2 regions of the Micromonospora sp. DT4 genome follow, and region 2 is predicted to be linked to the other one. Evidence: riboswitches for the same ligand, from Rfam matches in the RefSeq annotation. Region 2 holds a riboswitch; the other holds the start of a gene.

Region 1 (15,372 bases), on a different contig from region 2:
CCGTGTATCCGGGCCTTCCAGAGGTCTCGGACGCCCCGACGTCCTCCGGAACCGAGTCGATCAGAGCCGCCCGCCGCGGGCCGGTCGGGCGGGGTACGCCGCCCGACCGGAGGCCCTGGTCGGATCAGGCCAGCGGCAGGTAGACCTTCCCGCCGCCGGAGACGAACTCTTCCGACTTGTCCTTCATGCCACGGGCCGCGTACTCCTTCAGCTCCTGGGTGATCTTCATGGAGCAGAACTTCGGGCCGCACATCGAGCAGAAGTGCGCCGTCTTCGCCGGCTCGGCGGGCAGGGTCGCGTCGTGGTACGAGCGCGCCGTCTCCGGGTCCAGGGAGAGGTTGAACTGGTCCTCCCAGCGGAACTCGAACCGCGCCTTCGACAGCGCGTCGTCCCACGCCTGCGCGCCCGGGTGCCCCTTGGCCAGGTCCGCCGCGTGGGCGGCGATCTTGTACGCGATCACGCCCGCCTTCACGTCGTCCCGGTCCGGCAGGCCGAGGTGCTCCTTCGGGGTGACGTAGCAGAGCATCGCGGTGCCGAACATGCCGATCATCGCCGCGCCGATCGCGGAGGTGATGTGGTCGTACGCGGGCGCGATGTCGGTGGTCAGCGGCCCGAGCGTGTAGAACGGGGCCTCGTGGCACCACTCCTGCTGGAGGTCCACGTTTTCCTTGATCTTGTGCATGGGCACGTGACCGGGGCCCTCGATCATCACCTGGACGTCGTGCTCCCAGGCGACCGTCGTCAGCTCGCCGAGGGTGCGCAGCTCGGCGAACTGCGCCTCGTCGTTGGCGTCCGCGATGGAGCCGGGCCGCAGCCCGTCGCCGAGCGAGAACGTCACGTCGTAGCGCGCGAGGATCGCGCACAGCTCGGCGAAGTTGGTGTAGAGGAAGTTCTCCTCGTGGTGCGCCAGACACCATGCCGCCATGATCGAGCCGCCCCGCGAGACGATCCCGGTCACCCGGTCCACGGCCAACGGCACGTACGGCAGCAGCACTCCCGCGTGCACCGTCATGTAGTCGACGCCCTGCTCGGCCTGCTCGATGACGGTCTCCCGGACCACCTCCCAGCTCAGCTTGACCGGGTCACCGCCGACCTTCTCCAACGCCTGGTAGATCGGCACCGTCCCGATCGGCACCGGCGAGTTGCGCACGATCGCCTCGCGGGTCTCGTGGATCCGCTTGCCGGTGGACAGGTCCATCACCGTGTCGGCACCCCAACGGGTGGCCCAGGTCAGCTTCTCCACCTCCTCGGCCACCGACGAGCTGACCGCCGAGGTGCCGATGTTGGCGTTCACCTTGACCAGGAACGCCTTCCCGATGATCGCCGGCTCGCACTCCGGGTGGTTCACGTTGAGCGGCAGTACCGCCCGACCGGCCGCGATCTCGGTCCGCACCAGCTCCGGGTCGACGTTCTCCCGGATCGCCACGAACTCCATCTCCGGCGTCACCACACCGGCCCGCGCGTACGCGAGCTGGGTGGGTCGGCGACCGTCCGCCCCGGCCAACGGTGTACCCGCGCCTCGCACCGGCGCCACGTCACCCCGCTCGGCGATCCACGGGCCGCGCAATGCCGGCAACCCCACCGACGGCTCCGATCCCGGGCCCGACGTGTCGTAGAGCCGCACCGGCGGATGGTCGCCGGTCAGCGTCACCTCCGCGAACGGCACCCGCACATCCGGCCGCGAACCCTCGACGTACACCTTGCCTCGTGCCTGCATGACAACCTCCCTGGTGATCAGGCGGACCAGCCGAAGTGATCCAGCGGTCCGCGCCCCGCGCCCAACTCCCAACCCCGCCCGCCGGTCAGCGCACGGAGCACGTACTCCTTGGCGGCCCCCACCGCTGCCGGCACCGGATCGCCCAGCGCGAGCCGCACGGCGATGGCCGCCGAGAACGAGCACCCGGTGCCGTGGGTGTTACGGGTGTCCACCCGGGGCGCGCGCAGCAGGGTGGTGACACCGCCGCCGCACAGCACGTCGACCGCCTCGCCCCCGCCCACGTCACCGCCGGTGACCACCACGTACTCCGGGCCGCCGGCGGCCAGGGCCTCGGCGGCCACGACCATCGCGGGCACGTCGTCCACTCCGCGTCCGGTGATGGCCGCCGCCTCCGCGCAGTTCGGCGTCGCCACCCGGGCGTACGGGAGCAGCCGCTCCACCGCACCCACCACGCCCAGCCGGTGGCCGCTCGTGGCGACCAGCACCGGATCGACGACGAGCTGGGGCAGCCGGCCGTCCCGGGCGGCCTGGGCCACCACGTCGGCGACCGCGGGTGTGCCGAGCATTCCCGTCTTGACCGCGCCCACGGTGAAGTCGGCGAGCACGCTGTCCAACTGCTCCGCGACCGTGCGCGGCGGCAGTGGCAGGACGGCGTCGACACCTCGGGTGTTCTGCGCGGTGACCGCCGTGAGGACACTCGTGCCGTACGCGCCGAGCGCCGCGAAGACCTTGAGGTCGGCCTGGATTCCCGCGCCGCCGCCGGAGTCTGAGCCGGCGATGGTGAGCGTGGTTTTCGGGGTCATCTTTCCTCGTTGGTTGCGGTTGGGGGCTGCGGCCGACCGTGCCGGCTTTTTACAAGCTTCTGAGTGACCGCCTTTTGAAAGGCGCTGGTTAGCAGGTGTGCTGTCGCAGCCGGATCGTCTGCTCGCATCAGTGCGCCCAGCACCGCTACTCCTGCGGCTCCTGCCTCGATGCAGGCGGTTACCTGTTCCGGTGTCTCCACTCCCCCGAGGGCCAGGACGGGCACCGAGCTGGCCGCGACGAGCGCGCGCAGCCCCGCGACTTCCAGGGGTGGGCCGTAGCCGGGCTTGGATTTTGTCGGCCAGATCGGGGAGACGGTGGCGTAGTGCTCGGTGGTGAGGCGGCTCAGCTCGGCCACGCTGTGGCAGGAGCGGCCGACCAGCGGCAGGGCCGGCGGCGGGTACGGGCCGGCGGACGGCAGGTGGACGGCGTCGCCGCCCAGCGGGTCGGAGCCGGCCACGAGGAGGGTCCCGCCGACGTCGGCGAGGGTCGCGCGCAGCTCGACGGCGAGGGCGGCGCGCTCGACGCGCGGCAGGTCCTTCTCCCGGAGCACGACCCAGCGCACTCCCCCGGCGACCGCCCCCGCCACGACCCGTTCCAGCCTGCCCCTGGCGACCAGACGATCGGTGAGCAGGACGACCCCCGACGGCACCGGGGCCGTCACAGGTCTGGTCTTCCCTCGTCGGGAGTGGACGGGAGGGCGTGGAAGCGGCGGGCGATGCGCCCCGCACCGGCGGCCAGTCGACCCGCCTCGACGGCGTACCGCATCGCCGTGGCCATCGCCACCGGGTCGGCGGCCCGGGTGACCGCACTGGCCAGCAGGACGGCGTCGCAGCCCAGCTCCATGGCCAGCGCCGCGTCGGACGCGGTGCCGATGCCGGCGTCGAGGATCACCGGCACGTCCACGCTCTGCCGGATCAGTCGGATGTGGTGCGGGTTGCCGATGCCGAGGCCCGAGCCGATCGGCGCGCCGGCGGGCATCACGGCGGCGCAGCCCACGTCGGCGAGGCGGCGGGCGAGCACCGGGTCGTCACTGGTGTACGGCAGCACCGTGAAGCCGTCGGCGACCAGTTCCTCGGCGGCGCGGAGCAGTTCCACCCCGTCGGGCAGCAGCGTCCGTTCGTCGCCGATGACCTCCAACTTCACCCAGTCGGTGTCGAACGCGTCGCGCGCCAGCCGGGCCACCTTCACCGCCTCGGTCGCGGTGTGGCAGCCGGCGGTGTTCGGCAGCAGCCGTACCCCGCACCGGTCCAACAGATCCAGCAGCCCACCCCCGGTGCCGGGCGCGGTGTCCACCCGGCGCAGCGCCAGCGTGACCAGCTCCGTGCCGGACGCCCGGATCGCCTGTTCCAGCACGTGCAGGTTCGCGGCGCCACCGGTGCCGAGGATCAGCCGCGAGCCGAACGTCGCCCCACCCAGTTCGAACGGCACGCCACTCACCCGCCCTGCGCGGCGGTGAGCACTTCGACGCGGTCGCCGTCGCGCAGCACCGTGGCCGGCCAGCCGGCCCGGGGCACCACCTCGCCGTTGACCGCGACCGCGACACCACGCTGGTGCGGGACGACGTCACTGACCAGGTCGGCCACCGACGCGCCGCCGGGGACGCTGCGCCCGGTCCCGTTCACCGTCAACTCCATCACTCCTCCTCGAAACTGCTGGTCGGGCCGGTGAACCGGTCGGCGCCGAAGCCGGTGAGCAGCGGGTCGGGCACTCCGGTGAGCACGAGATCGGTGATCGTCTCGGCGGTGACCGGGATGAGCACGATGCCGTGCCGGTGGTGTCCGGTGGCGGCCAGCACGTCCGGCCGGCCGGGCAGCGGCCCGAGGATCGGCGCGTTGTCCGGGGTGCCGGGCCGCAGACCGGCGACGGCCTCCACCAGGTCGTACTCGGCCAGTTCGGGTAGCAGGTCGACGCCGGCGCGTAGCAGCCGCTGCACCGCGCCGGCGGTGACGGTGGTGTCCGATCGCTCCTCGACCGTCGCCCCGAGCACCACCTCACCGTCGGTGCGGGGCACCAGGTAGACGTGCTCGCCGTCGGCGTACCCCCGGATCACGTGCCGGAAGCCCGGCGCGACGCCGCCGGGCGCACGCAGCCGGAGGATCTGGCCCTTCACCGGCCGCACGGGCAGGCCGGTGAGGGCTGCGGCGCCGCAGCCGGCCGCGAGCACGGTGACCTGGGCGTCCACGTCGGACAGCCGCCGGACCGGTCGCGGCACGAACACCGCGCCGGCCCGCCGCGCGGCCGTGCGCAGCGCCGGCACCAGCAGCCGGGGATCGACCTGGTGGTCGGTGGGTGCGAGCGCGCCGCCGCGCACCTGCGGGGCGAGCGCCGGCTCGTGGTCGCGCAGCTCGGTGGGGCGCAGCGGGGTCACCGGCAGACCAAGACCCTGTTGGTACGCCCAGAGCCGGCGCGCCTCGGCAAGGTCGTCGCCGGTCAGCCCGACCATCAGCGTGCCCTCGGTCCGGTAGCCGATCTCGGTGCCGCTGGCCTCGGTCAGCTCGGCGGCGAACGCGGGCCAGCGGGCGGCGGAGGCCACCAGCAGCTCGGTCAGCCGACGCTCACCGAAGTACGCCTCGGCGACCGGAGAGAGCATCCCGGCGGCGACGGCCGAGGCCCCCGATCCGGGCGCCGGGTCGTGTACCTCGACGCGCAGGCCCCGGGTGGCACAGCGCCACGCGATGGCCAGCCCGATCGGGCCCCCGCCCACCACCGCCACCTCGGTAGGCGTCACGCCAGCGCCCGCAGCAGTTCGGCGGTCGCCCGCGCGGGATCGGCGGCCGAGCAGATCGCGCCGACCACGGCCACCCCGTACGCCCCGGCGGCCCGTAGCGCCGGCACCCGGTCGGCGGTCACCCCGCCGATCGCGATGACCGGCACGTCGACGGCGTCGGCGACGTCGCGTACCCCGACGGACCCGATGGGGTCCGGCAGACCGGCCTTGGTGCTGGTGGCGTGGCACGGACCGACGCCCAGGTAGTTGGCCCCGGCGGCGACCGCCTCGACCGCGGTCCTTGGCTCGCGGGCGGTGGCACCCAGCACGCCGGTGGGGCCGAGCACGTGCCGGGCCGCGACGACCGGGAGGTCGTCGGCACCCACGTGTCCACCGGCGGCACCCACCGCGAGCGCCACGTGCAGCCGGTCGTTGACCAGGCAGGTCGCTCCGTACGGCGTGCACAGCGCCAAGACCCGGGCGGCCAGGTCGTACGCCTCGCGGTCGGTGGCGGAGTCCTCCACCCGGACCTGCACGACGAGGTCGGCGCGGGCCGCCGCGAGGGCGGCCCGGACCACGGTGAGTGGATCGCGCCCGGGTCGGGTGTCGGTGATCAGATGCAGTCGCCCAAGGGACGGCACGGCAATACTCCTCCCTGCGCCGGCATTACCCGGATCAGGTTCGACGGTCGGGGGCTGTCAGCCCCCCTCTCAGCCCGGTACACCGGGCTCCCGTGGGTTACTTGCGTGTCACCGTACGACAGATCCGCCCCCTCTGCCAAGAGAGAGCCGACCACCCTCGCGCGAGAGATCGATCGGGGTGCTTTCTCCGGTCCTGTTCGGAATGTCGCTCGCCGTTGCAGAACCGTTACCCGCCGGCATCTTGCCGGACATCGATGCAACAGAACTAATTTGTTCAGCGATTCGACAAAATGCCGGCGTGAACGCCCTGGCACGGCGTCTCCACCGGCTCCATCTGGGACGGTCTTCGGCGAGCCGGCCCCGCGAGTCTTGTCCACCGCGACATTGGAGGCGGCGTGTCCCGTTCTCGTCGTGCCCGTGTACCACTCACCGCTACCCTGCTGTCCCTCGCTCTGGCGTCGACGGCCCTCATCGGGTCTCCGGCGCAGGCGGCTCCGGCCGCAGCGGCCGACTCCTACTCCGTCCTGGTCTTCTCGAAGACCGCCGCCTTCCGGCACGACTCCATCCCCACCGGCATCGCCGCCATCCAGCAGCTCGGCGCGACAAACGGCTTCACGGTGGACACCACCGAGGACGGCGCCACGTTCAGCGACGCCAACCTCGCCAAGTACAAGGCAGTGATCTGGCTCTCCACCACCGGTGACGTCCTGAACGCCGACCAGCAGGCGGCCTTCGAGCGGTACGTGAAGGCCGGCGGCGGTTACGTCGGCGTCCACGCCGCCTCGGACACCGAGTACAGCTGGGCCTGGTACGGCGACCTGGTCGGCGCGTACTTCGCCAACCACCCGCAGAACCAGCAGGCCACGGTCAAGGTGGAGGATCACGCTCACCCGTCCACCGCCGAACTGCCGGACCGCTGGTCCCGGTTCGACGAGTGGTACAACTTCCAGACCAACCCGCGGCCGGACGTGCACGTGCTGGCCAGCCTGGACGAGAAGAGCTACACCCCGGGCGCCGGCGCGATGGGCGCCGACCACCCGACGGCGTGGTGCCAGGACTTCGACGGTGGACGCTCCTGGTACACCGGCGGCGGGCACACCCGTGAGTCGTACGCCGAGCCCGAGTTCCTCAAGCACCTGCTCGGCGGCATCCAGACGGCGGCCGGCGTGGTCGACGCCGACTGCGGCGCGTCGAAGACCGCCAGCTTCGAGAAGGTCACGCTGGACAGCAACACCAGCAACCCGATGGAGCTGGACATCGCCCCCGACGGTCGGGTCTTCTACATCGAGCGCGACGGCCGGGTGCAGATCATCAAGCCGGACACCGGCAACACCGTCACCGCCGTCGACCTGGACGTCTTCACCGACAACGAGGACGGCCTGATCGGCATCCGGCTCGACCCGGACTTCGCCACCAACAAGTGGGTGTACCTGTACTACGCCCCGAACGACAACGTCACGCGCAACCTGCTGTCCCGGTTCACCGTGACCGGCGACACCATCGACCTGGCGAGCGAGAAGCAGGTGCTGCGGGTCGACACCCAGCGCAACACCTGCTGCCACGCTGGCGGCAGCATGACCTTCGACAGCGCCGACAACCTGTACCTAGCCACCGGTGACAACACCAACCCGTTCGAGTCCAACGCGTACGCGCCGCTGGACGAGCGGGCGGGTCGCCAGGACTACGACTCGCAGCGCACCTCCGCCAACACGAACGACCTGCGCGGCAAGGTGCTCCGGATCCACCCGGAGGACGACGGGACGTACACGGTTCCGTCCGGCAACCTCTTCGCGCCGGGCACCGAGAAGACCCGTCCCGAGATCTACGCGATGGGCTTCCGGAATCCGTTCCGGATCGGCACCGACCCGAAGACCGACACCCTGTACGTCGGTGACTACGGGCCGGACGCCAACGCGAACAACCCGGACCGGGGCCCGCGGGGTCTGGTCGAGTGGAACGTCGTGACCCCCGGCAACTACGGCTGGCCGTACTGCACGGGCACGAACGAGGCGTACAACGACTACACGTTCCCGTCCGGTCCGAGCGGTCCGAAGTTCGACTGCGCCGCGCCGGTGAACAACTCGCCCAACAACACGGGCCTGACCAACCTCCCGCCGGTCGTTCCGGCCACCGTCGACTATGGCTACGCCGGTGACGCCCGGTACCCGGAGATCGGTGGTGGTGGCGCCCCGATGGGCGGCCCGGCCTACCGGTACGACGCCAACCTCAACTCCATCCGCAAGTGGCCGGCCTACTACGACGGCAAGGCGCTGCTCGGCGAGTGGAACCAGAACAAGATGTACACGATGCAGATGACCCCCGACGGCAAGTCGTTGGTGGACATCAACCAGCTGCTCCCCGGTATGTCGATGATCCGGCCGATGGACTTCGAGTTCGGTCCGGACGGCGCGCTCTACCTGATCGAGTGGGGTAGCGGCTTCGGCGGTAACAACGACAACTCCGGGGTCTACCGGATCGACTACATCGCCGGTGACCGCGCGCCGATCGCGGCGGCGTCCGCCAATCCGACCTCGGGTCCGGCGCCGTTGACGGTGACGTTCTCCAGTGCCGGTTCCCGGGACCCGGACGGTGGCACGCTCACCTACGCCTGGGCGTTCGGCGACGGGCAGACCTCCACCGAGGCCAACCCGACGCACACGTACGCGACGGCGGGCAACTACACCGCCCAGCTCACCGTGACCAACCCGAAGGGTCGCACCGCGGTCGCCAACGTGCCGGTCACCGTGGGCAACACCGCGCCGACGGTGAAGATCGAGTTCCCACCGGACGGTGGTTTCTTCAACTGGGGTGACCAGGTCCGCTACACGGTCAAGGTGACCGACCCCGAGGACGGGCAGATCGACTGTTCCCGGGTGAACCTCCAGGTGCTGCTCGGTCACGACGAGCACGCCCACCCGCTGGAGCAGCACACCGGCTGCACCGGCACGGTCCAGACGTCGCTCGCCTCCGGGCACGGCGCCGAGGCGAACGTGTTCGCGGTCTTCGAGGCCACGTACACCGACAAGGGTGGGGCCGGCGGGTCCGGCGCGCTGACCGGCCGGCAGATCGAGATCCTGCAGCCCAAGCAGAAGCAGGCCGAGTACTTCGCGGCCACCGGACGGGTTCCGGGCAGCACCGGCGGCGGAGACGCCGGCGTGCAGCGCGAGGCCGGAGCCGACACCGCCGGTGGCGGCCAGAGCATCGCGTTCATCGAGGACGGCGACTGGTGGTCGATCGTCCCGGCGGACCTGACGAACATCACCGAGATCCGGTTCCGGGCCGCCTCGGCCGCCGCCGGCGGTCGGATCGAGGTCCACGCCGGTGCGGTCGACGGACCGGTCGTGGCCACGGCCACCGTTCCGGCGACCGGGGCATGGCAGACGTACACGGACGTGAGCGCGCCGGTGACCGGTGCCGCGAGCGGCTCGCTCTACTTCGTCGCCCGTGACCCGAGCGGCGGAACGGGCTCGCTGTTCAACGTCAACTGGATGGACTTCGTCGGTCGCGGCGTCACCGAGAACGGGCCGCCGGTGGTCACCGCCACCGCGACCCCGGCCACCGGCACGGCACCGGTCGCCGTCGCCTTCGATGGCACGGCAACCGACGCCGAGGGCGACACCCCACTGACGTACGCCTGGGACTTCGGTGACGGGGGTACGGCGTCCACCCTGGACGCCAGTCACACGTACACCAGCGTCGGTGCCTTCACGGCCACCCTCACGGTGACCGACAGCATGGGTGCCAAGTCGTACGCCACGGTGCCGGTGCGGGTGAACGCTCCGGACACGTCCTGCCTCGGGGCGCGTTCGGACGACTTCAACGGCAACACGTTGGACAAGGGCCGGTGGACCAGCGTGGTCCGGGAGAACCAGCTCTACTCCCTCGGTGGCGGCGCGCTGAAGCTGCCCACTGGCGTGGGTGACCTCTACGGCGCCCGCAACGACGCCACCAACCTGGTGCTCCAGGCGGCACCGACCGGTGCCTGGGAGATGACCACCAAGGTCACGCTTGGAGTGACGGCCAACTACCAGCAGGCCGGCCTGCTGGTGTACGGCGACGACGACAACTACGCCAAGGTGGACCTGCTGTACAACGGCAGCCGTCGGGTGGAGTTCATCTCCGAGACGGCCGCGACGCCGCGCAACGACGCTGCCGACGCACCGGCGGGTGACACCGTGTACCTGCGGATCACCAGCGACGGGACGAACCTGACCGCCGCGTTCTCCGGCGACGGGCAGACGTTCACCCCGGTCGGCCGTTCGGCCGCGCTCGCCGGCATCACCAACCCGCGGATCGGGGTCTTCGCGCTCAACGGAGGCACCGAGGCGCCCGTCGTGGACGCCGCGTTCGACTCGTTCGTGGTCACGCCGGACGCTCCGGCCGGCCCGGTCGACCCGTCGGACGAGTTCACCGGCACCACGCTGGACAAGTGCCGGTGGGACGCGATCCTGCGGGAGGACCCGAGCGGCTACCGGGTGACCGATGGCGCGCTGCGGATCGACGTGCCCAATGGTGACATCTACGGCACCGACAACACCGGGCCGAAGAACTTCATCCTCCAGACCGCGCCCTCGGGCGACTGGACCCTGGAGACGAAGGTCGACGGCAGCCTGCTGAACGAGCAGTACCAGCAGGCCGGTCTGCTCGTGCAGACGGACGACGACAACTACCTGAAGTTCGACTTCATCGCGGACAACCAGGCCGGCCAGGCGGTGACGCGGCGGATCGAGTTCCGCAGCGAGATCGGCGGGACGGTGCAGAGCCCCCAGCCGGAGGCGACCAGCCTCACCTCGGCGGTGTGGTACCTGCGTCTGGCCCGCACCGGTGACACCTTCACCGCGTCGTACTCGGCCGACGGGACGACCTGGACCGCGTTGGCGGCGCTGACCAACAGCGCGGTGGGTGCCACCCCGAAGGTCGGTCTGTTCACCCTCGGCGCCAGCCAGACGGCGTCGAAGACGGCCGCGTTCGACTACTTCCAGCTGAGCACCAGGGCGGTCGACGAGACCGCTCCGGTGACGACGGCGCGGTGTCCGGTACCCCCACCGACGGGTGGTACACCGGGCCGGTGACGGTCACCCTGACCGCCGCCGACGAGGCCGGCGGTAGCGGACCGGCCGGTACGCAGTACCAGCTGGACGGGGCCACCACGTGGACCGACTACACCGCTCCGGTGGCGATCAGCGGTGACGGCGAGCACGAGCTACGGTTCCGCTCGACCGACAAGGCCGGCAACGTGGAGTCGACGAAGACCGTCTCGGTCAAGATCGACGCCACCGCACCGGTCACCACGGCGACGTTCGCTCCGGCGAACGACGCGGGCTGGCACAACGGGACGATCCCGGTGGTGCTGACCTCGACCGACGCCGGTTCCGGTGTGAAGACGGTCGAGTGGTCGCTGGACGGTGGCGCGTGGACGCCGTACTCGGAGCCGGTCGCGGTGACCGGTGACGGGCAGCACGAGCTGCTGTACCGCTCGACCGACAAGGCGGGCAACGTCGAGACGCTCAAGTCGGCGATCCTGAAGATCGACGGCACCAAGCCGACGCTGCTGGTCGCCGGTATCGCCGACGGCCAGCTCTACGGCGACAGCCAGGACGTCCGGGTGTCCTGGCAGGCCGTCGACCCGACCTCGGGCATCGCGTCCGTGGCCGGCCAGCTCGACGGCAAGGCGTACGCCAGCGGCACCCTGCAGGCCATGTACGAGCTGCCGCTCGGCCTGCACGAGCTGACCGTCACCGCGACCGACAAGGCCGGCAACAAGACGACCTCGAACGTCCGGTTCTTCGTCACCACCTCGTTCCGGGACATGCAGTTCCTGCTGGACCGGTTCAAGGCGACGGGACGGTTGTCGGCCAAGGCGCACAAGCAGTTGACGGCCAAGCTCGACGCGGCCCGCCAGGCCGAGGCGACCGGCAACGACAACAAAACGATCAAGCAGCTGACCCAGTTCCGGGACCTCGCCACCGACGCCACCCTGGTGGCCGAGGCCGAGATCCGGGACACCCTCACCCGGGACGCCGACGCCATGATCGTGCGGCTCGGCGGTACGGCCAGCAAGGCCGGCGTCAAGGCCAATGACGGCGAGCCGGTCAAGGGCACCGGGCGGCTCGGTGGCGACGCCACCCGGCTGGCACCCGGTCGCCAGCTCTGATCCGATCGATGCCCCTCCCCGACGCTCCGGTGTCGGGGAGGGGCATCGCTCATGAGGGAGGTGACGTCCACGACGCGTATCCGCACGGCGGTCGCCGCCGTCCTGGTCGGACTGGCCGTGGCACGGCTAGCCGCGGCCCCTGCCACCGCACGGGCCGACAAGATCAAGCTGGTCGTGGCGGGCGACGGAGCCGTCGGCGTCGCCATCCAGGCGACCTACTCGGACGGCCGCCGGCTCGACCAGGACTCACATGCCGTAAAATGACCGGCCCCTATCCATGGCGAGCCTGTGGAAGGCCTCCAATCGGATGTAGCGCATAGATCAGATCAAGTAGCTGCGGGCTGCCCTCTGACACCGTTGGCGAGATAGCCCCACGACAAGCTCAGAGGATGTCGCGCAGGGCCGTCAGGTCCTCGTCGGTCGGTTCCCAGGTGCCGGCGGTGGCGTTGGCGAGCACCTGCTCGGCGGTGGTGGCACCGGCGATCACCGAGGTCACCGCCGGCTGGGCGGCCAGCCCACCGATCGCCACCTGGAGCATGGTCAGGCCCCGCTCGTTCGCGTACGCCTCGATGGCCTCGATGGTGTCCCAGTCCGCGGCGGCGAGTCGGTCGGCGTACCGACCACCGCCGGAGAGGCGACTGCCCGCAGGCGGCTGCTCGCTGCGCTTGTACTTGCCGGTGAGCAGACCGTTGGCGAGCGGGAAGAACGGCAACATGCCGAGGCCGAACCGCTCGCAGGCCGGGATCACCTCGGCCTCCACCGAGCGTTCCAGCAGGCTGTAGTGGTTCTGGGCGCTGATGAAGCGGGCCCGGCCGTTGGACGAGGCGACCCAGTCCGCGTCGGCGATCTGCCAGCCGGCGAAGTTGGAGTTGCCGAGGTAGCGCACCTTGCCGTCACGGACCATGTCGTCCAGGGCGGCGAGGGTCTCGTCGATCGGCGTACCCGGGTCCGGCTCGTGCATCTGGTACAGGTCGATGTGATCGGTGCCGAGCCGGCGCAGCGACGCCTCGACCGCGCGGGCGATGTAGCGCCGCGCACCCCGCGCGCCGTAGTCCGGCCCGTTGAGGCCGTTCATGTCCATACCGAACTTGGTGGCCACCACGACGTCGTCCCGACGTCCCTTGAGCGCCTGCCCGAGCAGCTCCTCCGAGCCGCCCTGCGGCTCACCGTAGATGTCGGCGGTGTCGAACAGGTTGATCCCGGCGTCCAGGGCCGCGTCCACCACCGCGCGGGTGCCGTCGAGGTCGAGCTTGCGGCCGAAGTTGTTGCAGCCGATGCCGACGACGGACACCACGAGCCCGGAGTCGCCCAGCCGGCGATAGGTCATCTCAGTCACGAGATCCACCCTATGCCGGCCGAACGCGCTCCCGCCCGACGACCGATCAGCCGACGTCCCAGACCGGTTCCGGGGTCTCCACCACCTCGCTGTCGCCCCGGAACAGCACGAACCGGTCGAAGGAGCGGGTGAACCACCGGTCGTGGGTGACCGCGATCACCGTCCCCTCGAAGGCGTTCAGGCCCGCTTCGAGGGCTTCCGCGCTGGCCAGGTCGAGGTTGTCGGTGGGCTCGTCGAGCAGCAGCAGGGTCGCCCCGGACAGCTCCAGCAGGAGCACCAGGAACCGGGCCTGCTGCCCACCGGAGAGGGTGCCGAAGCGCTGGTCGCCCTGCCCGGCCAACTCGTACCGGCTGAGCACCCCCATCGCCGCGTGCCGGTCCATGCCCTGGCGGTGCTCGTCACCCCGCCACAGGATCTCGACGAGCGTCTTGCCCATCAGCTCCGGTCGGTCGTGGGTCTGGGAGAAGTGCCCGGGGCGGACCCGGGCGCCGAGCCGGGCCACACCGTCGTGCGCCACCGGCGCCAGCGCACCCGCGCCGTCGACCGGCCCGTTCGCCGGGTCGGGGTCGGTGCCGCCGCGCGCCAGCAGCCGCAGGAAGTGCGACTTGCCGGTGCCGTTGGCGCCGAGGACTGCCACCCGGTCGCCGTACCAGATCTCCAGGTCGAAGGGGAACGTCAGGCCGTCCAGCTCCAGCTGGTCGCAGACGACCGCGCGCTTGCCGGTCCGCCCGCCGGTCAGCCGCATCCGGATGTCCTGGTCCTTCGGGGGTACGGGCGGCGGCCCGGCCTCCTCGAACTTACGCAGCCGGGTCTGCGCGGCCTGGTAACGCGAGGCCAACCCGTCGTTGTACGCGGCTTTCTGCTTGTACATCAGCATCAGCTCGCGCAGCTTCTGGTGCTCCTCGTCCCAACGTCGGCGCAGCTCGTCGAGGCGGGCGTGCCGGGCGACCCGCGCCTCGTACCAACTGGCGAAGCCACCGGGGTGCACCCAGGCGCTGCCGCCCTCGACGGCCACCACCCGGTCGGCGGTCTGGGCCAGCAACTCGCGGTCGTGTGAGACGTAGAGCACCGATTTCGTCGACTCGCGCAGCCGCGCCTCCAGCCACCGTTTGCCGGGCACGTCGAGGAAGTTGTCCGGCTCGTCGAGCAGCAGCACCTCGTCCGGGCCGCGCAGCAGCAACTCCAGGGCGAACCGTTTCTGCTGCCCGCCCGAGAGCGTCCGCACCGGCCGATCCCGTACGGCGTCCCAGGGCTGGTCGAGCACGATGGTCGCGACGGTGTCGAACAGCACCTCGGCGTCGTACCCGCCGGCCTCGCCCCAGGCGCCCAGCGCTTCGGCGTACGCCAACTGCGCCTTGCCCGCGGCGTTGCTGACCTTGCCGTGGGCCTCGGCCGCCCGCATGGCCGCCTCGGTCTCGCCGAGCCGGCGGCCGGCGTCGCGCAGCGCCGGCGGGGCCAGCGACAGGGCGAGGTCGTGCAGCGTCGTCTCGTCGCCGATCATGCCGATGAACTGCCGCATCACGCCCAGCCCGCCGGCGCGCGCGACGCCGCCCGTGCGTATCGGCAGGTCACCGGCGACCATCCTCAGCAGCGTCGTCTTGCCCGCGCCGTTCGGCCCGACCAGGGCGACCTTGGCGCCCTCACCGACCCGGAACGACACGTCGGCGAAGAGTTCCCGACCGTCCGGCAGGCTGTGCCCGACCGCTGCCACGTCCACGTATCCCACGCCGGGATACTGCCCGAAACCCGTGCCCGGGGGTATCCAATTACCACCTACCGGTGGGGTGACGCTCGTGACTAAATGGTCGTCCCCGGCAGAACCGCAGACCCTTGGCCCGCAACGGAACCCTTCGTTTCCACCACAACCTCACCGGGCCGGCCGCTTCGGCGCGCAGTCGAAAACGCTTGCGGCCAGGATCTGAAGTTGCGAAACGCGCTCGGGCATCGCGGCCTCCAGTTCGCCAATAGCATTGACCAACTGCACCTTCTGCCCACCGTCAAGCCTGCCGGCGT
Region 2 (15,372 bases):
CGGCTGTTCCAGCTCACCGTCGGGGCGATGAAGGCGCTGTCCCGGGGCGAGCACGACACCACCCTGGTGCTCGACGCGTACCTGCTGCGCGGGATGGCCCTCGCCGGCTGGGCGCCGGCCCTGACCGCCTGCGCGGTCTGCGGTACCCCCGGGCGGCACCGCGCGTTCTCCGTGCCGGCCGGCGGCGCGGTCTGCCCGGACTGCCGGCCGCCCGGCGCGGCCCATCCCGCGCCGGCCACCATCGACCTGATGTCCGCGCTGACCACCGGCGACTGGGTGGTCGCCGACGCCACCGACACCGGTGTACGTCGGGAGTGCAGCGGTCTGGTGGCGGCGCACCTCCAGTGGCACCTGGAACGCGCGTTACGCTCGCTGCCGCTGGTCGACCGGGGCACCTCGGTCACCGGCACGGTCCCGCCGTCGGGCGGCGGTGGGGCTGCGATGCTCCGGCCGGGCGGTGACGTCGAGGCCGGGGCTGCGATGCTCCGGCCGGGCGGTGACGTCCAGGCCGGGGCGGACGGCACGAGCAGGGAGAGAGCCGAGTGATCCGATCGACGAGGCCCGGTCGGCGCGAGCCGACGCCACCGACGCCGCACCCGTCCGGTGCCCGGCCGCCGGCGCTGCCCGCGGGGGCGGTGCCGAAGCACGTGGCCATCGTGATGGACGGTAACGGCCGGTGGGCCAAGGAGCGCGGGATGGCCCGTACCAAGGGCCACGAGGCGGGGGAGCACAGCCTCTTCGACACCATCGAGGGTGCGATCGAGATGGGCATCCCGTACCTGTCGGCGTACGCGTTCTCGACCGAGAACTGGCGGCGTTCGCCCGACGAGGTCCGGTTCCTGATGGGGTTCAACCGGGACGTGATCCGTCGACGCCGCGACCAACTGGTCGACCTGGGCGTGCGGGTGGTCTGGTCGGGGCGGCCGGGGCGGCTGTGGAAGAGCGTCATCTCCGAGCTGCAGACCGCCGAGGAGATGTCCCAGGGCAACTCCACTCTGACCCTCCAGTTCTGCGTCAACTACGGCGGTCAGGCAGAGATCGGCGACGCCGCCGCCGCCATCGCGCGGGACGTGGCGGCCGGTCGACTGGACCCGGCGAAGGTCAGCGAGAAGACCGTCGCGAAATACCTGTACCACCCGGAGATCCCGGAGGTGGACCTGTTCCTGCGGCCCTCGGGCGAGGAGCGGATCTCCAACTTCCTGCTCTGGCAGACGGCGTACGCCGAGTTGGTCTTCCTGGACACGCTCTGGCCGGACTTCGACCGCCGCCACCTCTGGTACGCGTGCGAGCTCTACGCCCAGCGGGACCGGCGCTTTGGCGGCGCGCTGCCCAACCCGGTGGCGCCGACGGCCTGAGGAGGCTTACCCACACGTCACGCTGGGTATCAAAGACGTCAGAAGCCACTGACGGAGGTGAACCCACATGATCCAGAAGCGCATTGCCCAGTGGGCGGTGATGGCCGTCGCGGTGCCACTGGCCGCGGCCGGCGCCCGCCGGCTCAGCCACACCCTGGTGGCCCGCCGTGGTCCCTCCGGGGCGACCCGGCTGCTGACCCGGGGCGCGGACCTGATGCGCCCACAGAAGGCCAAGCGTCGCCGATTCTGGTGACACGAACCACCACCCTCCCGGCGCCGCCCCGCACAGAACGTGCGAGGCGGCGTCGGCGTCTCACCCTGAACCACCCCACCCCACGTAATCGTGCCGTCGATCTTGCCCTTCCTGTGGTGACGAAGGTGTGGAAGCGGACTGATCGACCACCATAAGTGCAAGATCGGCGGGGGTGGGATGTGGTGGGGCGCGGGTCTGGGGTGGGGGATTCAGGGGTTCGGGGAGGTGGGGGCCGGTAGGGTTCGGAGGTGGTGGGACTCGACGGGACTAGGCGGCTGGGGGTGGAGGTGCGGGATCTCCGGTACAAGATGATCATGGCGTTGAACGCGGCCGACCTGGGCGACCCGATCTGCGAGCAGGTCGCCGAGATCTGTGCCGAGATCGCCGAGCAGCACTGTGCCGAGTTCGGTCACACGTCCGCGCTGCGGGCCGGTGAGATCGCCGAACTGGCCACCGGGGAGCCGGCCCTGACCTGGGCGCCGTCGACCCCCGACGCCGGGCAGCGTGCCTGGTGACCGCACCCGCCCCGGCTGTCGACGTACGCCGTGCCGACGACCGCTTCGCCACCCGGATCTCCTGGCTGGATTCCAAGCACTCCTTCTCGTTCTCCCGGCACTACGACCCGGCCAACACCCACCACGGCCTGCTGCTGGTCAACAACGACGACGTGGTCCGGCCGGGCGCGGGCTTCGAGACCCACCCGCACCAGGACATGGAGATCGTGACCTGGGTGCTGCGCGGTTCGCTCGTGCACCAGGACTCCACCGGCCACTCCGGGGTCATCTACCCGGGCCTGGCGCAGCGGATGAGTGCCGGCACCGGCATCCTGCACTCGGAGAAGAACGACGCCTGGCGGCTCGGCAACCAGCAGCCGCACAGCGACCCCGTGCACTTCGTGCAGATGTGGGTGCTCCCCGACGAGCAGGGTGTCGACCCCGGCTACGAGCAGTTGGAGATCGAGGACGAGTTGCTGCGCGGCGGCCTGGTGCCGATCGCCTCCGGGATGGAGCGCTACGACGGCGCGTCGGCGATCCGGATTCGCAACCGGTACGCGACCCTGCACGCCGCCCGCCTCCGCCCCGGCGACGAGGTCACCATCCCGGACGCGCCGTTCGTGCACCTGTACGTGCCCGACGGCACGGTCACCCTGGAAGGCAGCGGTCCACTCGGCACCGGAGACGCGGCGAGGCTCACCATGACCGGCGGTCGACGGGTCACCGCCGACGAACCGGCGGAGATCCTCGTGTGGGAGATGCACGCCACGGTCGCCTGACCGCCCGCGATGCCTCCGACGATCGCGCCCGAACATGGATGTAGTGGCCTCCCGCGCCAGGGAGGTCACTACATCATGGATCGAGCACGATCATGCCGTGCGTCGTGCTTACGCCGGGGACTCGGTCCTGTCGCCGGCCCAGGTGGTGTGGAACGAGCCCTCGCGGTCCACGCGCTGGTAGGTGTGCGCGCCGAAGTTGTCCCGTAGGCCCTGGATCAGCGCGGCGGGCAGCCGCTCGGCGCGCAGCGCGTCGAAGTACGCCAGTGACGACGAGAACGCCGGCGTCGGCACACCCGCGTGCGTCGCGTCGGCCACCACCCGCCGCCAGCTCGGCACGCCGGCGCTGACCGCCTCGGCGAAGTAGGGCGCCACCAGCAGCGTCGGCAGGTCTGGCTGCTCGTCGTACGCCTCGCGGATGCGGTTCAGGAAGCGGGCCCGGATGATGCAGCCACCCCGCCAGATGGTCGCCGTGCCGCCCAGGTCGATGTCCCAGTCGTACTCGCTGCTGCCGGCCCGGATGTGGTCGAAGCCCTGCGCGTACGCGACGATCTTGGAAGCGAGCAGCGCCCGCCGGACGTCCTCGACGAACGCGTCCCGGTCGGCCACCTGCCACTTGTCACCGGCGTCCGGGAAGGCCCGGCGGGCGGCCTCGCGCTGGTCGACGTGCCCGGACAGCGAGCGCGCGAACGTCGCCTCGGCGATCCCGGTGATCGGGATGCCCAGGTCGAGGGCGCTCTGCACGGTCCACCGGCCGGTGCCCTTCTGCTCGGCCCGGTCCTGCACGATGTCGACGAACGCGCGGCCGGTCGCCGCGTCGGTGTGCGCCAACACGTCGGCGGTGATCTCGATGAGGAACGACTCCAGCTCACCGTTGTTCCAGTCGCGGAAGATCTCCGCGATCTCCGCCGGGGTGGCGTCCAGGCCGGCGCGCAGCAGGTCGTACGCCTCGGCGATGAGCTGCATGTCGGCGTACTCGATGCCGTTGTGCACCATCTTGACGAAGTGCCCGGCGCCGTCCGGCCCGACGTGCGTGCAGCACGGCACGCCGTCCACCTGGGCGGCGATCTTCTCGAACATCGGCCCGAGCTTCGCGTACGACTCGGCGGAACCGCCCGGCATGATGCTCGGCCCGAGCAGCGCGCCCTCCTCGCCCCCGGAGACACCGGTGCCGCTGAAATGCAGCCCCTGCGCGCGCAGCGACTCCTCGCGGCGGCGGGTGTCGGCGAAGTGGGCGTTGCCGCAGTCGACGATGATGTCGCCCTCGTCCAGCAGCGGCACCAGCTCGTCGATGACCGCGTCGGTGGGCGCACCCGCCTTGACCATCACGATCACCGCGCGGGGCCGTTCCAGCGACGCCACGAAGTCGGCCATCGTCTCACCGGGCACGAAGGTGCCCTCGTCGCCGTGCTCGGCGACTAGGCTGCGGGTGCGTTCCGGGGACCGGTTGTGCACCGCCACGGTGAAGCCGTTACGGGCCAGGTTGCGGGCCAGATTCCGGCCCATCACCGCCAGCCCGGTCACGCCGATCTGCGCTGTCGCCTGCTGAGCCATTCGTGCCGCCACCTCTCGCCGTCGAACTGTCCCTGCGACCGTATCGCGGCACACGGCATCGCGGTCAGGTCGTCCCACGGTGGGTCACTGCCTGGTCGCGGCCCGTCCGTCCACCGCGTCCACACGCCGACCGCCGTCCACACTCACCCCTGGGCCAGTCGTTCCTCCACACGCGCCACCTTCGCGGTGAGCGCGTCGGTGACCCCGGGCCGGACGTCGGCCTTGAGGACGACGCTCACCCGGGGCGCTTGCGCGGCCACCACGTCGACCGCGCGCTTCACCACCGCCATCACCTCGTCCCACTCGCCCTCGACGGTGGTGAACATGGCATCGGTCCGGTTCGGCAGCCCGGACTCGCGGACCAGCCGTACCGCCTCGGCCACGAGGTCGCCCACGGAGTCGCCGCCGCCGAGCGGGGTGATCGAGAACGCGATCAGCATGCGCCGATCGTGCCAGTAAATCGGGTGCGCGTCTCCTCGTGTGGTGGTTAGGGTTCCGGCATGCGTAACTGACGCCCCACTTCCGAGCCGGTCCGCCGCCCCGCGTCGCGGTCCGTGCGCTCCCGGGCGTCGCGTCTCCCTCCCGCCGTATGGCGGCGTCGAGCCGGCCTGATCCCCGGTGAGCAGTCCCTTCCCACCCGACCGTCGCGACGCGACGGTCACCAGCCGATCCGACCGACCGCCGGAGCGCGGGAACGGCCGGGACGGTCGGCACCGAAGGAGGCCCGGATGCCCGCCAGGCGTAACCCGAAGAAGCCCCGTACCCCGAGAACGACCCTGCCCGGGCAGGACCCGGCGGCCGACCACGGCCCCGCCCTGCCAACCCGTCCCGATGTCGCGGTCGAACCGGCGCTGCTGGCGTCGCTGGTCGAGCGCGTGTCGCTGGCGTCGCTGGTCGACCCGGCGGCGCTCGGTGGGCCGGTACGGCCCGGAGCTGTCCCGCCCGACGTGGCGCTGCCCGTCGATGTGCCGTCGGCGGTCAACGCGCCGTCGGTGGAGGATCTGCCGACGCCGACGCCGACGCCGACGCCGCTGCCGCTGCCGACGCCGACCCGGCGACCGTCGGCGCCGACGGCCGGCCCGCTGACGGGCGGCAACCGCTCGGCCGGCGGCCGTAGTCAGCCGGCGGGACAGACCCGCCGCTATGCCTTCCGGCGTAGCTGACCGAGCCGTGGGGCCCCGCGGGCGCACGGCTCGGTGACAGCAACTTCAGGGATGTAGTGGCCTCCCACGCTGACGAGGCAAACTACATCCCTGAAGGTGCGCGGATCTTGCCGCCGGCCGGGCGCGCGGTGGCCGGGCATGCGGTGGCCGGGCATGCGGTGGCCGGGCCCGCGGTGGCCGGGCGCGCGGTGGCCGGGCATGCGGTGGACCGATGTGGGCCGGCGTCAGCCGAGTAGGGGGCGGAAGGTGCCGGCCAGGACGCTCGTCGTCAGCGCCGCGCCGGCCAGCGCGAACGCGCCGACGACGAGCAGCGTGTCGGCGAGGCCGAAGCGCTGGCGGCGAGCCACGGTACGGGGTGTGTCGGCGTCGAACCCGCGGGCGTCCATCGCGACGGCCAGTCGGGTACCTCGGCGGATCGCACCGACCAGCAGCGCGAACGCCGTGGACGCGAACAGTCGCAGCTTCGCCACGGGGTTGCGTCCCGCGTCCACGCCGCGTGCCCGGCGGGCCATGCTGATCATCTGCCATTCCTGGCCGAGCAGCGGCACGAGCCGGAACGCGGCCAGCGCCCCGATGGCGAACCGGGCCGGGGCCTTCGCGTTCTGGATCAACGCGTCCGCCAGGTCGGTCGGGTCGGTGGTGGCGAAGACGATCACGCCGGGCAGGGCCACCGCGAAGACCCGCAGCACCAGGCCGAGCGCGGTGAGCAGCACGCCGGTGCTCACCAGCACCGGCCCGGCGTCCAGCAGGACGCGACCCGACTGGTCGGCGGCGAAGAGCACCAGGGTGACCAGGATGCCGGCGGCGCTGAGCAGCAGCGGCAGGGCCCGCCGGGCCAGCACCCGGTAGCGGAGGCCGAACAGGGGCAGCACGGCGAGTTCGACGGCGATGGCGATCGCGGGCGCCAGCGGGTCGAGCGTGGCCAGCAGGGTGAACGAGAAGACCAGCGCGGCGGCGAGCTTCGCCACCGGGTTGCGCCGGGCCAGCGGCGCTCCGGGCCTGGCGACCGGCTCGATGCTGATCATCCGCGCGACTCCCGTCCGGCGTCGAGGCGCCGCTGTTGGCGCGCCGTCAGCTCGCGGTGGTGGGCTGCGGTCACGACCGCTCCAGGGTGACGGTGCGGTCGGCGAGCGCGGCGACGAAGTCCGGGTCGTGGGTGACGCTGACGACGCCGTGCCCGGCGTCGCGCAGGTCGGCGAAGAGGTCGACCAGTTCGCCCCACGTCCGCCGGTCCTGGCCGAAGGTGGGTTCGTCGCAAATCAGCAGGCGGGGCGCGGTGGCCAGGGCCGTCGCCACGCTGAGGCGTCGCGCCTCCCCGCCGGAGAGGGTGTACGGGTTGGCTGCCGCGAGCCGGGTCAGCCGTAGCCGTTCCAGCAGCCCGGCTGCCGTCTCCCGGACGGCTGCCTCGGCTTGACCCGTCCGGCGCGGGCCGAGCGCCAGCTCGTCGAAGACGGTGCCGGTGACGAACTGGTGCTCCGGGTCCTGGAAGACCGACCCGATCCGCCGGGCCAGCGCGGGCGCACGCCAGCGGTGCGGGGGAGCGTGATGCTGGGCGCCGGCCAGCTCCGCCGAGGCGGTGACCCGGCCGGTGCCAGGTTTGAGCAGCCCGCCGAGCAGCAGCGCCAGCGTGGACTTGCCGGCGCCGTTCGGTCCGCGCACGGCGAGCGCCTCTCCGGCGCGTACCGTCAGATCGGTGGGGCCCAGCCGCGACGGCAGGCCGAGCCCCTCGGCGGTGAGCAACACGTCGCCGGCGGCGGCGGTGGCCCTGCGCGACGCGACGGGATGGCCGGGTACCCAGACGCCCTCGGCGGCGAGGGTGTCGCCGTGCGCGGCGAAGACCGCGGCGGGCGTCCCGTCCGCGCGGATGCCGCCGCCGGGCTCCAGGACGACCACCCGGTCGACCAGGGGCAGCGCCTCGGCGACCCGGTGTTCGACCAGGACCAGGGTGGTGTCGGCGTCCAGCGCGCCCGCCACGGCGGCCCGGACCAGGGCGGCCCCGTCCGGGTCGAGGTTGGCGGTGGGCTCGTCGAGCAGCAGCAGGCCGGGTCGCAGGGCCAGCGCGCCCGCCAGGGCGAGACGCTGCTGCTCGCCGCCGGAGAGGGCGGCGGTGACGCGGTCCCGGGGGTACGGGAAGCCAACCCGCCGCAGCGCCTCGTCGACCCGCGGCCAGATCTCGTCCGTCGGTACGCCCCGGTTCTCCAACCCGAACGCGACGTCGTCGCCGCTGCGTGCCATCACGAGCTGGGTCTGCGGGTCCTGGAAGACGATGCCGACCCGTTCCCGGCCCTTGCGGGGGTCGAGCCCGTCGATCTCGACGGTGCCCTCCTGCTCACCGGAGTCCTCCGGTAGCAGCCCGGCCAGCGCGCTGAGCAGGGTGCTCTTGCCGGCCCCCGAAGGCCCCAGCAGCAGCACCCGCTCGCCGTCCTCCACCCGGAGGTCCACCCCGCGCACGGCCCAGGCCCGCCGCCCGGCGTGCCGCCACCCGAAACCCCGCAGCAGTACGCCCATCACCCCTCCTCCCGGGTCGCCTCGGCGTTGATCAAGAGGTTCGCGTCAGAATTCCGCCTCGCGGTGACGCGCACCTCTTGATCAACGAGACGGGGTCGGATGGGACGGGGTCAGATCAGCGCGCGGTTGCGGCCGGCCGGGAGGCGGTCCAGGGCGCCGGTGTTGGCCAGGGCGCGCGTGAGCGCCCAGCCGCCGACACCCGCGATGATCGTGGCGCTGACGATGGTGAGCAGCGCGTACGGGATGCGGTAGTCGCCCAGCGCGTACTCGGCGTTCCAGACGAAGAAGTCGAACAGGGCCGCGCTGAGGCCCGTCAGCGCGCCGGCCAGCACGGCGGTCGGCAGCCGGTACGACCGGTAGCGGAAGGCGGCGAACGCCAGCTCGGCCCCGATGCCCTGCACGATGCCCTGCGGGATGACCGTGCCAGCCCACTGGCTGCCCAGCAGCGCGGAGACGACCGCGGCCACGGTCTCGCAGTAGAGCGCCGCGCCGGGCTTGCGGATGACCAGCCCGCCGACCACGGCCGGCAGCAGCCACACGCCGTAGATCAGCGTCTGCGCCGGCGGGAAGAAGGCGAACGCCCCCTCGGTGGCGCTCCAGAGAAGGCCCCAGGCCCAGAAGATGACGCCGAAGGCGACCGCGATCACCGAGGCGACCACGATGTCGATAGTGCGCCAACGGTTGGTGGTGTTGTCCATGCTGTGCTCCCAGTTCAGTGGAACGAACCAGGAGAAGACGCACGCCGCGCGCCCGGTGGTACCGGGCTCACGGCGCGGCTGGAGGTCGACCGAACTCCCTGCGCTGGCATTACCCAGATCAGGTTCGAGGGTCTGCGGGCGTGCCCGCACTCTCAGCGCTGTGCGCTCCCCTGTCGGATGTGAAGTTGTCTCGCTGACGCTAGCACCGACCAGGGGTAACAGCCCAGCAGGGCCTTTCCGAGGTCCGCGCATCCGGGCCGGCACGACGGCGGCTGGGTAGGCTGACGATCATGCAGGTCGACGCGCGGGGTCTGACATTCGAGGTACGCACCGGCGGCCCCGCCGATGGCGCCCCCGTCCTGCTCCTGCACGGGTTTCCGCAGCACAGCGGTGAGTGGGACGAGGTCGTGCCGCCGCTGCACGCCGCCGGCCTGCGTACGTACGCGCTGGACCAGCGGGGCTACTCGCCGGGCGCCCCGGCCCGCCGAGGTGGCGCGGTACCGCATCCCCGAACTGGTCGCCGACGCGGTCGGGGTGCTCGACGCGCTCGGTCTGGACGCCGTGCACCTGGTCGGCCACGACTGGGGCGCGATCGTGGCCTGGGCGGTGGCCGCCGCGCACCCCCAGCGCGTCCGTACGTTGACCGCGGTGTCGGTGCCGCATCCGGCGGCCATGGCGCACGCGCTCGCCACCGAGGGCCAGCAGAAGGTCCGCTCGTCGTACATCGCGCTGTTCCGCAAACCCGGCAAGGCCGAGAAGGTGCTGTTGGCGTGGCACGCGACGGCGCTGCGCAAGCTGCTTAGCGGGGTCGGCGACGCCTCCCGCGTCGACCGCTACGCCGACCCGATGCGCGAGCCGGGCGCGCTCACCGCCGCCCTGAACTGGTACCGGGCCATGTCCCGCGCCGACCTGGCCGCCGTCGGCCCGGTCGCCGTACCGACCACGTACGTGTGGAGCGACCGGGACGTCGCGATCGGGCGGGCCGCCGCCGAGGCGTGCGCCGCGAACGTGAGCGGCGACTACCTCTTCGTACCGCTGGCCGGGGTGAGCCACTGGATCCCGGACGCCGCGCCCGCCGCGCTGGCCGAGGCGGTCCTGGCGCGGGTCGCCGGGACGGCGAGGGTGGTACGACAGCGGGCGGCGGGTCGACTTCGCGGTGCAGTGGTTCGCCCGCAACAGACGGACGGAGGACGTATGACGGTGAGCGCCGAGGACTACCTGACAGTGGTGACCGAGACGATGTCGCGGGTGGCTGCCAGCCAGCGGGAGGCCGTGGGCCGGGCCGCCGACCTGATCGCCGACGCGGTACGCGCCGACGGGGTGGTGCACGCCTTCGGCACCGGGCACTCGGAGGCCCTCGCCATGGAGATCGCCGGTCGGGCGGGCGGGCTGGTCCCCACCAACCGGATCGCCCTGCGGGACCTGGTGCTGCTCGGCGGCGAACCGCCCGACCTGCTCGGGCCGCTGCTGGAGCGGGACCCGGCGGTGGCGCACCGGCTCTACGAGCTGGCCCCCGTACGGCCCACCGACGTCTTCGTGCTCGCCTCGAACTCCGGGGTCAACGGCGCGATGGTCGAGTTCGCCACGCTGGTCAGGGAGCGGGGTCATCCGCTGGTGGCGATCACCTCCGCGCAGCACTCCGGCCGAGTGACCTCTCGCCACCCGTCCGGACGGAAGCTGGCCGACCTCGCCGACGTGGTGCTCGACAACGGCGCGCCGTACGGCGACGCGACGCTGCCGCTGCCGGGCGGCGGCGCGGTCGGCGCGGTCTCCTCGATCACGGCGGCGCTGCTGGCGCAGCAGGTCACCGTGGAGGTGGTCGCCCGGCTGCTCGCGGAGGGTGAGCGGCCTCCGGTCTACCTGTCGGCGAACATCCCGGACGGGGACGCGCACAACAACGCGCTGGAGGCCCGGTACGCCGGCCGGATTCGCCGCGGGTCCTGACGCGGGGCGGTGTCGGCGCGGGCGTCGACACCGCGCGGTGTCTGCTGGGCGACCGGGAGGTGGCCGGGACATGTCGTGAACTCGTTTCGCGCTCGGGCGTGTGGGGCATTGGCGTTGCTGCCGGCGGCCCGGGACCGCCGGCAGTACCGTCTCACCGGAGGTAGCGCGTGTCCAAGGAGACCGAGAAGCAGCGTTGGCAGCGCAACTTCGCCGACCTGCTCCAGGAGTTGCGAGTCGCCCAGACCGGCGTGCAGATCCTCTTCGCCTTCCTGCTCACCCTGCCGTTCAGCAACGGGTTCACCCGGACCAGCGAGTTCCAGCGTGACGTCTACGTCGTCGCACTGCTCGCCGCGGCCGCCGCCACCGCGATGATCATTTCGCCGGTGGCGTTCCACCGGGCGCTGTTCCGGCAGGGGCGCAAGCCGGAGCTGGTGCGGTTCGCGCACCGCATGGCGACCGGTGGCCTCGGCTTCATGCTGATCGCGATGGTCAGCGCGGTCCTGCTGATCACCGACTTCGTGCTGGACCGGCCGATCGCGTTCGTGCTGAGCGCGCTGACCGGCCTCTGGTTCCTCGTCTTCTGGGTGATCCTGCCGTTCGCCCGACGCAACTGGGGTGACGACGACATCGATGACGAGGACGACGCCCCGGAGACCCTCAGCGTCGGCTGATTTCCGTCGATGTTCATGCCACGCTACCCCTGGGTAACAACCGGGGGTAGCGTGGCGTTAGTCGCGCACGTCGACGCCGCACCGAGCTTCGAGGGGGCAGCTGTGACCACGACACAGGACGGCCGACCGGCACCGGACGGCCCCGATTCCGAAGCCACCGCCGGCCCCGATTCCGGAGCCACCGTCGGCACCGCCGCTCCGCCCACCGTCGGCACCGCCGCCCCGTCCACCGTCGGCACCGCCGCGCCTCTGCCCGCCGAGGCCGGTCAGGTCTCCGAGAAGGAGGCCCGGAGGGTCGCCGAGGCTGCCCGCGAGTCCACCTGGGACCGTCCCAGCTTCGGGAAGGAGTTGTTCCTCGGCCGGTTCCGCCTCGACCTCATCAACCCGTGGCCGCGCTCCGACCCGGACGACGTGGCCCGCGCCGAGGCGTTCCTCGGCCAGCTCCGCGCCTTCGTGACCTCCGAGGTGGATGGCACGGCCATCGAGCGGGACGCCTCCATCCCCGACTCCGTCTTCCACGGGCTCGCCGACCTCGGTGCGTTCGGCATGAAGATCGACCGGAAGTACGGCGGTCTGGGGCTGAGCAACCTGCACTACTGCCGCGCCCTCCTGCTGGCCGGCTCGGTCAGCCCGGCGATCGGGGCGTTGCTCTCGGCCCACCAGTCGATCGGGGTGCCGCAACCGCTCAAGATGTTCGGCACCACTGAGCAGAAGCAGCGCTTCCTGCCCCGACTCGCCGCGGGCGAGGTCTCCGCGTTCCTGCTCACCGAGCCGGACGTCGGCTCCGACCCGGCCCGGCTCGCCACCACCGCCGAGCCTACCGAGGACGGCACCGGCTACCGGCTCAACGGCGTGAAGCTCTGGGCCACCAACGGCACCGTGGCCACCCTGCTGGTGGTGATGGCCCGGGTGCCCGCCGCCGAGGGGCGACGCGGCGGCATCAGCGCGTTCGTGGTGGACGGCGACAGCGCCGGCATCACCGTGGAACGGCGCAACGAGTTCGTTGGCCTGCGCGGCCTGGAGAACAGCCTGACCCGCTTCCACGACGTGTTCGTGCCCGCCGAGAACGTCATCGGCGGCGAGGGCAAGGGGCTCAAGATCGCCCTGACCACGCTGAACACCGGCCGGCTCTCACTGCCGGCCATGTGCGTCGGCGCCGGCAAGTGGGCGTTGAACGTCGCCCGGGAGTGGGCTGCCGACCGCGTCCAGTGGGGCCGTCCCGTGGGCGAGCACGAAGCGGTCGCCCAGAAGCTCTCCTTCATCGCCGCGACCACGTACGGCATGGAGACCATGCTCGACCTGTGCTGCCTGCTCGCCGACGACGACCGGAACGACATCCGGATCGAGGCGGCCCTGGTCAAGCTCTACGCCAGCGAGATGGCGTGGAAGATCGCCGACGAGTTGGTCCAGATCCGGGGCGGGCGCGGCTACGAGACGGCCGACTCGCTGGCCGCCCGTGGCGAACGCCCGGCCAACGTCGAGCAGGTGCTCCGCGACCTGCGCATCAACCGGATCTTCGAGGGCTCCACCGAGATCATGCACCTGCTGATCGCCCGGGAGGCCGTCGACGCCCACCTGTCGGTGGCCGGCGACATCATCGACCCGGAGGCGGGACTCGGCCGCAAGGCCCGCGCCGGCGCCCGCGCGGGAGCGTTCTACGCGAGGTGGCTGCCGACCCTCACGGTCGGCAAGGGCCAGAGCCCATCGGCGTACGCCGAGTTCGGCCCCCTCGCCGGCCACCTGCGCCAGGTGGAACGCTCCTCGCGCAAGCTGGCCCGCTCGACGTTCTACGCGATGTCCCGCTGGCAGGGAAAGATGGAGCGCAAGCAGGCGTTCCTCGGCCGAATCGTGGACATCGGCGCGGAGCTGTTCGCCATGTCCGCCGTCTGCGTCCGAGCCTTCGCCGAGCGCGACACCCGGCCGGAGAACGTCGAGCTGGCCGACCTCTTCTGCCGGCAGGCCCGGGTCCGGGTGGACGCCCTGTTCGCCGCACTCTGGGACAACACCGACTCGGTCGACACCGCCGCCGCCAAGCGGATCCTCGCCGGCCGCTACGCGAGCGTGGAAGAGGGCGTCGTCACCCCGTCCGCCGAGTTGCCGTGGGTGGCCCGCTGGCAGCCCGGCCCGTCCACGGCCGAGGACGTCCGCCGCCGCATCCCGCCGAAGCCGTAACCCCCGCCGGTCGGGGTGGTCGCGCCGGTCGCGCCGGTCGGGGTGGTCGCGCCGGTCGGGGTGGTCGCGCCGGTCGGGGTGGTCGGGGTGGTCGCGCCGGTCGGGGTGGTCGGGGTGGTCGCGCCGGTCGGGGTGGTCGCCCGGTCGCCCGGTCGCGGCGGTCGCGGCGGTCGCGGCGCAAGATCGTGCTCGATCCTGGATCCGTCCTGGATCCAGTGGCATCAGCCCGACGACGAGGCCACTACTTCCTGGTGACTTCCTGGTCCGAGCACGATCTTGTGGCGTGGCGTGGCGTGGCGTGTCAGCGAGCGATCGCCCAGGCCAGCACCCCCGCCAGGATCAGACCGTTGAGCCCGGCCAGGGCGAGGTACGCCGCAGGTGGGATCTTCTTGCCCCGGCGCACGAAGGAGACCAGGACGGCGGCGTAGCCGAGTAGCAGTACGGCGACGACGATCAGGAAGTAGAACACCCGACGACCTTAACGGCCTGGATCCGCAGGCAGACTGCGGCAGGCGGGGGTAACAGATGGTTGATCCACACCAGCTCACCGCTCTGGGGGCATCCAGCAGCCCGGACACCCCCAGATCGCCGACCTCGTGTCGATCACGGTCAGTCACCCAGGCCCCGCCGTGCCGTTGCGCGAATCTTGCGGCGGTACACGCGGACACGGGCTCACGGATGGAGCACGCGCTCACGAGCAGCGCGGCCCATGTGGAGCACGGGCTGCCGGGCGGAGCATGCGCTCATGCACGGGGCTCACGCACGGGGCTCACGCACCGGGCACGCGCTCACGAGCAGAGCGCGGCTCACGGGGAGCACGGGCTGCCGCGCGCAGCATGCGCTCACGCACCGGGCTCACGCACCGGGCTCACGCACCGGGCTCACGCACCGGGCTCACGCACCGAGCACGCGCTCACGAGCAGAGCGCGGCTCACGGGGAGCACGGGCTGCCGCGCGCAGCATGCGCTCACGCACCGGGCTCACGCACCGGGCTCACGCACCGGGCTCACGCACCGGGCTTACGCACCGGGCTCACGCACCGGGCACGGGCTCACGCGCTGAGCATGCGCTCAGGCACCGAGCGCGCCCGCAGACAAGACGCGCGCGGGCCGGGCCGGGCCGACGACGGTCGGGCTCAGCGGCCTCTGTTGCGCAGGCCGAGCTGGCGTAGCTCCAGCGCGGCCAGGGCGTCGACCGTCTCGTCGTCGCCGCGTCGCCATGCCTCGGCGACGTCGGGGGCGATCCGGGTCAGCCGGCCCAGCGGCTGGGTGGCCAGCGCGCGGAGCGCGAGCAGGTCTCGCCCGGCCGGGCCGGCTGCCAGCTTCGCGGCCGATCCGGCCCGACGCATCCAGCGCAGCCGCAGCGGCAGCCAACCGAAGAGCACCAGGCCGAGCGGAAAGATCAGCACCGCGATGGTGAGGGCGAGGGCGAGCTGGTCGACCAGGTGCTGCTGCTCCCGACCGGCGTCGGCGAGCCCCCGGGCGGCGTCGGCGGCACGCTGGAAGGGCGCGGTCAGCTCGTCACCGACCAGCGGCACCCGGCGGACCTTGCCGCCGGCGTCGGCGAGGTTGTCGGCGAGGCCGCCGCCGGCGCCCTCCAGCTTCTGCCCGGGTACGGCGAGCTTCTGCACCAGGTCGTGCAGCCAGAGTGCGGCGCGGATCGCGACGTACACCCACACGACGACGAGCAGGTCGGTCAGCAACTGGCGGACGGCGGTCGGAAACCGATCGGCGTAGATCTTCACGCCAGACAGCGTGCCACGAACGACTCCGGCCCCGCACCCG

Evidence for each region. A riboswitch is a leader RNA that binds a small molecule or an ion and turns the genes downstream of it on or off. The one in region 2 is predicted to bind thiamine pyrophosphate.
Region 1: linked by a shared signal. The riboswitch ahead of thiE (thiamine phosphate synthase) and the one ahead of ACLQ24_RS17530 (ECF transporter S component) in region 2 are both predicted to bind thiamine pyrophosphate.

Annotation. Positions count from the first base shown of each region.
Region 1 covers NZ_JBNCKT010000008.1:30,486-45,857, forward strand. Annotated here, with positions in the region: gene thiC (phosphomethylpyrimidine synthase ThiC) at 125-1,717, opposite strand; gene thiD (bifunctional hydroxymethylpyrimidine kinase/phosphomethylpyrimidine kinase) at 1,735-2,520, opposite strand; gene ACLQ24_RS04995 (thiamine phosphate synthase) at 2,517-3,182, opposite strand; gene ACLQ24_RS05000 (thiazole synthase) at 3,179-3,958, opposite strand; gene thiS (sulfur carrier protein ThiS) at 3,955-4,155, opposite strand; gene thiO (glycine oxidase ThiO) at 4,155-5,249, opposite strand; gene thiE (thiamine phosphate synthase) at 5,246-5,869, opposite strand; TPP riboswitch at 5,864-5,973, opposite strand; gene ACLQ24_RS05020 (ThuA domain-containing protein) at 6,265-10,941, shown strand; gene ACLQ24_RS05025 (OmpL47-type beta-barrel domain-containing protein) at 10,938-12,023, shown strand; gene ACLQ24_RS05030 (hypothetical protein) at 12,075-12,287, shown strand; gene ACLQ24_RS05035 (aldo/keto reductase) at 12,406-13,368, opposite strand; gene ACLQ24_RS05040 (ABC-F family ATP-binding cassette domain-containing protein) at 13,406-15,085, opposite strand; gene ACLQ24_RS05045 (hypothetical protein) at 15,227-15,372, opposite strand, start outside.
Region 2 covers NZ_JBNCKT010000058.1:8,199-23,570, reverse strand. Annotated here, with positions in the region: gene recO (DNA repair protein RecO) at 1-546, shown strand, start outside; gene ACLQ24_RS17575 (isoprenyl transferase) at 543-1,355, shown strand; gene ACLQ24_RS17570 (hypothetical protein) at 1,423-1,608, shown strand; gene ACLQ24_RS17565 (thioredoxin reductase) at 1,857-2,123, shown strand; gene ACLQ24_RS17560 (pirin family protein) at 2,120-2,881, shown strand; gene gndA (NADP-dependent phosphogluconate dehydrogenase) at 2,990-4,432, opposite strand; gene ACLQ24_RS17550 (MTH1187 family thiamine-binding protein) at 4,576-4,872, opposite strand; gene ACLQ24_RS17545 (hypothetical protein) at 5,161-5,595, shown strand; gene ACLQ24_RS17540 (energy-coupling factor transporter transmembrane component T family protein) at 5,820-6,620, opposite strand; gene ACLQ24_RS17535 (ABC transporter ATP-binding protein) at 6,691-8,106, opposite strand; gene ACLQ24_RS17530 (ECF transporter S component) at 8,214-8,801, opposite strand; TPP riboswitch at 8,879-8,983, opposite strand; partial or broken gene ACLQ24_RS17525 (alpha/beta fold hydrolase) at 9,092-9,908, shown strand; gene ACLQ24_RS17520 (sugar isomerase domain-containing protein) at 9,996-10,745, shown strand; gene ACLQ24_RS17515 (DUF6328 family protein) at 10,913-11,416, shown strand; gene ACLQ24_RS17510 (acyl-CoA dehydrogenase family protein) at 11,468-13,588, shown strand; gene ACLQ24_RS17505 (hypothetical protein) at 13,604-13,843, shown strand; gene ACLQ24_RS17500 (hypothetical protein) at 13,890-14,057, opposite strand; gene ACLQ24_RS17495 (hypothetical protein) at 14,724-15,332, opposite strand.